DNA from 3 places in the Exiguobacterium sp. TDN 0502 genome. Region 3 is predicted to be linked to each of the others. Evidence: predicted binding sites of a transcription regulator. Region 3 holds the regulator's gene; each other region holds the start of a gene.
What was found. The regulator LexA, encoded in region 3, represses DNA repair genes until DNA is damaged. The targets are predictions, from matches to a motif close to CGAACATATGTTCG.
Positions count from the first base shown of each region.

Region 1: the regulator LexA is predicted to act here: its motif matches at 1,071-1,084, upstream of recA (recombinase RecA).
Region 2: the regulator LexA is predicted to act here: its motif matches at 917-930, upstream of uvrB (excinuclease ABC subunit UvrB).

Region 1 covers NZ_JBOZGJ010000003.1:48,708-50,986, reverse strand. The annotation lists gene ACRPK8_RS04860 (competence/damage-inducible protein A) at 1-1,048, shown strand, start outside; gene recA (recombinase RecA) at 1,157-2,200, shown strand.
Region 2 covers NZ_JBOZGJ010000001.1:401,540-403,818, reverse strand. The annotation lists gene ACRPK8_RS01960 (PDZ domain-containing protein) at 1-784, shown strand, start outside; gene uvrB (excinuclease ABC subunit UvrB) at 984-2,279, shown strand, end outside.
Region 3 covers NZ_JBOZGJ010000004.1:20,288-22,566, reverse strand. The annotation lists gene yneA (cell division suppressor protein YneA) at 24-311, opposite strand; gene lexA (transcriptional repressor LexA) at 524-1,138, shown strand; gene ACRPK8_RS05905 (metal-binding protein) at 1,171-1,641, shown strand; gene ACRPK8_RS05900 (MIP/aquaporin family protein) at 1,828-2,279, shown strand, end outside.

The DNA.
Region 1 (2,279 bases), on a different contig from region 3:
CGTCATCACGGGAGGTCTTGGACCGACCGAGGATGATTTGACGAAAGAGGTACTCGCCGATCTTCTCGGGCGTGATCTCGTTCTCGATCAAGCAGCGTTTGAACGGATCGAAGGATTCTTGAAGACACGCCAGCGGGAGATGACGAATAATGAACGGAAACAAGCGTTAGTCATCGATGGCGCGACGGTTTTACGCAATGATGCAGGCCTTGCACCCGGTATGTCGGTCCAGACCGAACATCACCAGTACATCGTCTTGCCCGGTGTACCGCGTGAGATGAAGCAAATCCTGAAGGATCACTTCGGTCATCTTTTCGGTCAAGAAACGATCCGGTCCCGGACGCTGCGTTTCTTCGGTATCGGGGAATCGGCGCTAAACGACCGGCTTGAAACGTTGATCAAAGAGGCAAAAAATCCATCCGTCGCCCCCTATGCCGAACTCGCTGAAGTCCGGTTGCGCCTGACGGCTAAAGCACTTGATCAACACGAAGCCGATCGCAAACTCGACGAACTCGAGCAACACGTCCTTGCTGAAGTCGGGATGTACTTTTATGGATACGGCGAGACGAGTCTGCCGGAAGTCGTCCTGAAACGGTATCAAGAAGCTGGTTTGACACTGTCGCTTGCTGAATCATTGACGGGAGGAGCCGTCGCGAGTGGTTTCGTCGATGTCAGCGGTGCGAGTCAAGTCTTACGCGGAAGTGCCGTCGTTTATGATGATGCAGCGAAGCAAGCCGTGTTATCAGTACCAGGGGATCTTCTGAAAGAGCATACAGCGGTCAGTAAAGAGGTGGCGATCGCGATGGCTGAAGGAGCGCGAGAGCTGTATCAATCTGATATCGCCGTTGCCTTGACGGGAGAAGCCGGTCCGACGAGTAACAGCGGGAAAGTGGTCGGAACCGTCTATTGTGCTGTTGCGGACGCCCACGGGACACGGATCGTCGAGTGGCAGTATCCATCGTTCGATCGAGGCATGATTCGACTGCGTGCCGTTAAGGATACCTACTTCCTGTTACTGAAACATCTCGAAAAAGCATCGGGGCACTAAAAATGCTCAAAGTGTAAGTATGCGAATAAATGTTCGTAAAATGCTTGTCATTCGGTCTCAAAAGAAGTACAATAATCTCAGTAAGATAATTAAAAGGAGGCCTGCTACGTGAGTGATCGTAAAGCAGCACTTGAGATGGCGTTACGCCAGATAGAGAAACAGTTCGGTAAAGGTTCTATCATGAAACTTGGAGAAAATGCGGATCAGAAGGTATCAGTAATCTCTTCTGGATCGATTACATTAGATATTGCCCTAGGTGCAGGTGGATACCCACGTGGACGGGTCATCGAAGTATACGGACCTGAATCGTCAGGTAAAACGACGGTTGCACTTCACGCAATCGCAGAAGTTCAGAAACAAGGCGGACAAGCGGCGTTCATCGATGCCGAGCACGCGCTCGATCCGGCTTATGCCAATAAACTCGGTGTCGACATTGAAGAGCTTCTGTTGTCACAACCGGATACTGGGGAGCAGGCACTTGAAATCGCGGAAGCACTCGTGCGTTCTGGTGCGGTCGATATTCTTGTCGTCGACTCCGTTGCAGCACTCGTACCAAAAGCAGAAATCGAAGGCGAGATGGGTGACTCACACGTCGGTCTTCAAGCGCGTTTGATGAGCCAAGCGCTTCGGAAATTATCTGGTGCAACGAACAAATCGAAGACGATTGTCATCTTCATCAACCAAATCCGTGAAAAAATCGGTGTCATGTTCGGGAACCCGGAAACGACTCCAGGTGGTCGCGCACTCAAATTCTACTCGTCTGTTCGTTTAGAAGTGCGTCGTGCGGAAGCGTTGAAAAACGGTACGGACGTCGTCGGTAACAAAACGAAAATCAAGGTCGTCAAAAACAAGATCGCGCCTCCGTTCAAACAAGCGGAAGTTGACATCATGTATGGACAGGGGATTTCGAAGGTCGGTGAGTTGATCGACATCGGAACAGATCTCGATATCGTTCAAAAGAGTGGTGCCTGGTACTCGTACAACTCAGAACGTCTCGGTCAAGGACGTGAAAATGCGAAGCAATATATGGTCGAGCATCCGGAAGTCGCAGCAGAAGTCGAACGATTGATTCGTGAACATCACGGTCTCGTCGATCGCGAAGAGCCGGTAGATTTCGAAGCGGAACAACCAGAAGATCTATTTGCTGAATAAACCGTTCAAGAGAGGATTCCTTTGCGAATCCTCTCTTTTTTTAGTGTAAAAGAGGAAAACAGTGGAATTCTTTCCCGTC
Region 2 (2,279 bases), on a different contig from region 3:
GGTTCGAGCGGTTGAGCCGAAAATGATTTTATTGCTTGCGACGTTAACGCTCGTCGCGGAAGGTCTCCTCGTCTTTTGGCGCGGGCAGCGGCGCCTGTCGCCGTCACTCGTCGTCTCAAAGCGCGGTCGCTTCATCGGTGGGCTGTCAGCGAATAAACTTTGGCTGTTGCCACTGCTCGTCTTCGTTCCAGGTGACGTCCTTGAGACGTGGTGGCCACGCTACAGTTTCCCGGAGCTCGTTCCGATCGTGCTCTGGTTACCGATCGGCTTCAGCTTCCTCTTTACGGGCAAGTTGCCGAAAGAATTGATGCGTCCGCTCGTCCAAGGGCGTTTGATCACGAGTCTTGTCGCGATTCTGTTGACAGTCCTTGCATACGTCACCGGTCAAGCCGAATGGCTGTACGGGATCGTTTTGTTGCTCGTCCTGCACATTGTGTTACATCAGCGGGTCAAACGCTTGAACCGGGCGCAGACACCATTGTTCCTCAATGGAACACGTGGTGCTGTCATTCTCGGGACGCTTCCCGATAAACCGGCAGCCGAGATGGGCTTGATTCCGGGCGAAGCGATCTATAAGGTCAATGGAGAGAAGGTCGATTCGGAAACGTCCTTCTACGAAGCCATTCAAAAACACAAACCGTATCTCCGTCTTGAAGTCATGAACCATAACGGTGACATCCGGTTTGCGCAACGTGCCTTTTACGAACAAGACCACCATGAGCTCGGTATCCTGTTCGTCAACGAGCCGGTCCATGGTCGGACGAAGATTCGCTCCCTGCACTAAAGAGATCCCTGTCACGCAAACGCGTGATGGGGATTTTTTAGTCGGAAGGAACGAGGAATGCTTGTCCGGACAAAAAGAAACTTTTGCATTTTCGAAAAAAAGGGTAACTTCCTAAAAGGAGCACTTCATAATCGAATGTTTGTTCGTAAAGTGATACAATAGAAATAGATTTTTTAACGTGATGAGGGGGAAGCAAACGATGGATTTTGAACTCGTTTCACCATTTGAGCCAGGCGGTGATCAGCCGACGGCAATCGAGAAATTGGTGACTGGACTGAAGCAAGGCGAACGACATCAGACATTGCTTGGGGCGACCGGGACCGGGAAGACGTTCACGGTGTCGAACGTCATCAAGGAAATCAAGAAACCGACGCTCGTCCTTGCCCACAACAAAACACTAGCGGGACAACTCTACTCGGAGTTCAAGGAATTCTTCCCGAATAACGCGGTCGAATACTTCGTTAGTTTTTATGATTATTACCAACCGGAAGCGTATGTCCCATCGACGGATACGTTCATTGAGAAAGACTCTTCGATCAACGATGAGATTGATAAACTGCGTCACTCGGCGACGTCCGCCCTGTTCGAACGGGAGGACGTCTTGATCGTCGCGTCCGTTTCGTGCATCTATGGTCTCGGTAACCCGGAAGAGTATAACAACCACGTCTTGTCACTGCGTGTCGGTAATGAGATGGGGCGCAACGAGATGCTCCGTCGCTTGATCGACATTCAGTATGAGCGAAACGACATCGACTTCCAGCGCGGACGGTTCCGCGTCCGTGGAGACGTCGTTGAAATCTTCCCGGCGTCACGCGATGAACAGTGTGTCCGGGTCGAGTTCTTCGGTGATGAGATTGAACGGATTCGTGACATGGATCCGCTGACAGGTGAGATCGTCGCGGACCGCGAACACATCTCGATCTTCCCGGCGTCCCACTTCGTGACGGGGGATACCCGTCTGCAGAAAGCGATCGCGAACATCGAGAAGGAACTGGAAGTCCAACTCGCGAAATTACGCGAAGACAATCAGCTACTTGAAGCGCAACGCCTTGAGCAACGAACGAACTATGACCTCGAGATGATGCGTGAGATGGGCTATTGCTCCGGAATCGAGAACTACTCACGTCATTTGAACTTGATGCCGGAAGGAGCAACACCGTATACGTTGCTCGATTACTTCCCGAAAGACTTCTTGCTCGTAGCCGATGAATCGCACGTCACGTTGCCACAAATTCGCGGGATGTATAACGGCGACCAGGCGCGGAAACAAGTCCTCGTCGACCACGGCTTCCGTCTCCCGTCCGCAAAAGACAACCGACCGCTACGGTTCGAGGAGTTCGAGGAAAAGGTCAGTCAAGCGATTTATATCTCGGCGACACCAGGACCGTATGAGCTCGAACATTCGAAAGAGATGGTCGAACAAATCATCCGTCCGACCGGTCTCGTCGATCCGACGATCGAGATTCATCCGATCACGGGTCAAATCGATTACTTG
Region 3 (2,279 bases):
TCTTTCACAACTTTTCCATTTTGTCATTGTTGTGCGATTGGTACAACGATTTTGCTTTTTGAGATGACATGTTTTGTCTCGACATCATTATTTTTGATCAACCAATTGACGTATTCTTCATCAGACATCGAACCGTCGTTGTAAACTTCAGCAATTTGTTCGACTGTAGCGTTCTCGTCAACCGTTACGGACGCTGTCATCAGCTGTGCCACTTTTTCATCCGGACGCGGCGTGAGTAAAAAGATCACGAAGGCAATACTTAAAGCATAGAAGAGAATTGAAAAAGCATGAGTACGAATCGTATGAATCATCATGAATCCCTCCAGATATGAAATGAATGAGTTAGAATAAATGTTCGCGGAACAATTGTTCGCATAACTCATAATAAACACAGAACCCGTGTTCGGTCAACACAAAAATGTCGAACAATTGTTTGTACGCTCATTCGTTCTATGTTATAGTGAATTTAGAAACATATATTCTTACATTTCAAACTTCAATCCAGAAAGAGGTGGCAATTCGTATGCGGAAAATGTCTAAGCGCCAACAAGAGATTCTCGACTACATCGTCTCTGAAGTGAAACTGAAGGGGTATCCACCATCAGTTCGTGAAATCGGAGAAGCAGTCGGACTCGCGTCTAGCTCGACGGTACACGGTCATTTGGATCGACTCGAGAAACGGGGAATGATTCGCCGTGACCCGACGAAACCACGTGCGATTGAGATATTGCTTGATAAGCCTGAAGAAATCACGGAAGCTATCGTCCATGTTCCCGTCATCGGGAAAGTCACAGCCGGTCTTCCGATTACAGCAATCGAAAATATCGAAGAACAGTTCCCGCTTCCTGCACATTATGTAGGGAATGAAACGGTCTTCATGTTGACGATTGATGGTGAATCCATGATTAACGCAGGTATTCTTGACGGCGATCGTGTCATCGTGCGCCAACAAAACACAGCAGAAAACGGAGAAATCGTCGTGGCTATGACCGAAGATAGCGAAGCGACGGTGAAACGGTTCTTCTTAGAAGATCAACAGGTACGTCTACAGCCAGAAAACGACTCGATGGATCCGATGTATTTCGATAATGTCTCGATTCTTGGTAAGGTAATCGGCGTGTATCGGACGATTCATTGACGGAGGGACCAGTTTACGACTGGTCTTTTTTCATGCCTTCAGGAAATGTACATGATACCGTCAACACCGTTGCACTGACGGGTTACGTTGCGTATTCGGTCGCAACACAGCAAACGGACTGGTTACCGACTGCCATCGGGATTGCTGTCGGCACTCTTTGGTTGTCACCCGACCTCGATTTAAAGTCGGAACCCTACTATCGCTTCGGACCATTTCGAGTCTTATGGATGCCTTATGTCAAAATCATGCCCCACCGCTCGATCTGGTCACACGGATTGATCATCGGGGATGTCATCCGGCTTCTCTACAGTGCCGCGATTCTGATTCCTTTGCTGTTTCTCAGCCTATATTTTCAGGTTTTAGATGCTGACACGATTGACACCTGGTTCGCTTCCTTACCCGCTTTTATCGTCGGGATCATGGTAGCAAGCACGATTCATATCCTACTAGATTATTCCAGTAGCTGGTTTCGTCCTAAAAAACGAAAAAAGCGTCGCCGCTGACACCTCTTTTTCCTCACAGTAGGTAGGAAGAGGTTTTTTCTTATCCACTTTTACGTATTTTTAAACATCAAAATAAAAAATTTCCATTCCTATATTTCAATTATATGTATTGAAAACGTTCTCAATTCGGAGTAGTTTAAAGGGGAAAGGCCATTATCTGCTTTAATCCAAAGGGAGGGTTTTTGCATGAGCAACTTTGTAAGTGAATTGATTGGAACGATGATTCTCATTCTGCTTGGGGATGGTGTCGTCGCCGGTGTCGTCTTGAAAAAGACGAAATCGGAAAACAGCGGATGGATCGTCATTACGCTCGCTTGGGGTCTTGCCGTCATGACGGGTGTTTATGTGGCTGCAGCAAGTGGTGCACATTTAAACCCGGCTGTCACGATTTCTCTGGCTCTAAACTCAGCTTTACCATGGAGTGAAGTTCCGGTTTATATCGCGGCACAATTAATTGGAGCTTTCATCGGCGCCGTTCTTGTTTGGCTTCATTACATGAAACATTTTGAAGCGACTGATGATCAAGCTGCAAAACTCGGTGTATTTGCTACAGGACCAGCGATTCGCCACACGCCGTCGAACTTGATTTCCGAGATCATCGGGACATTCGTTCTCGTCTTCGGTATCTTAGCATTGGG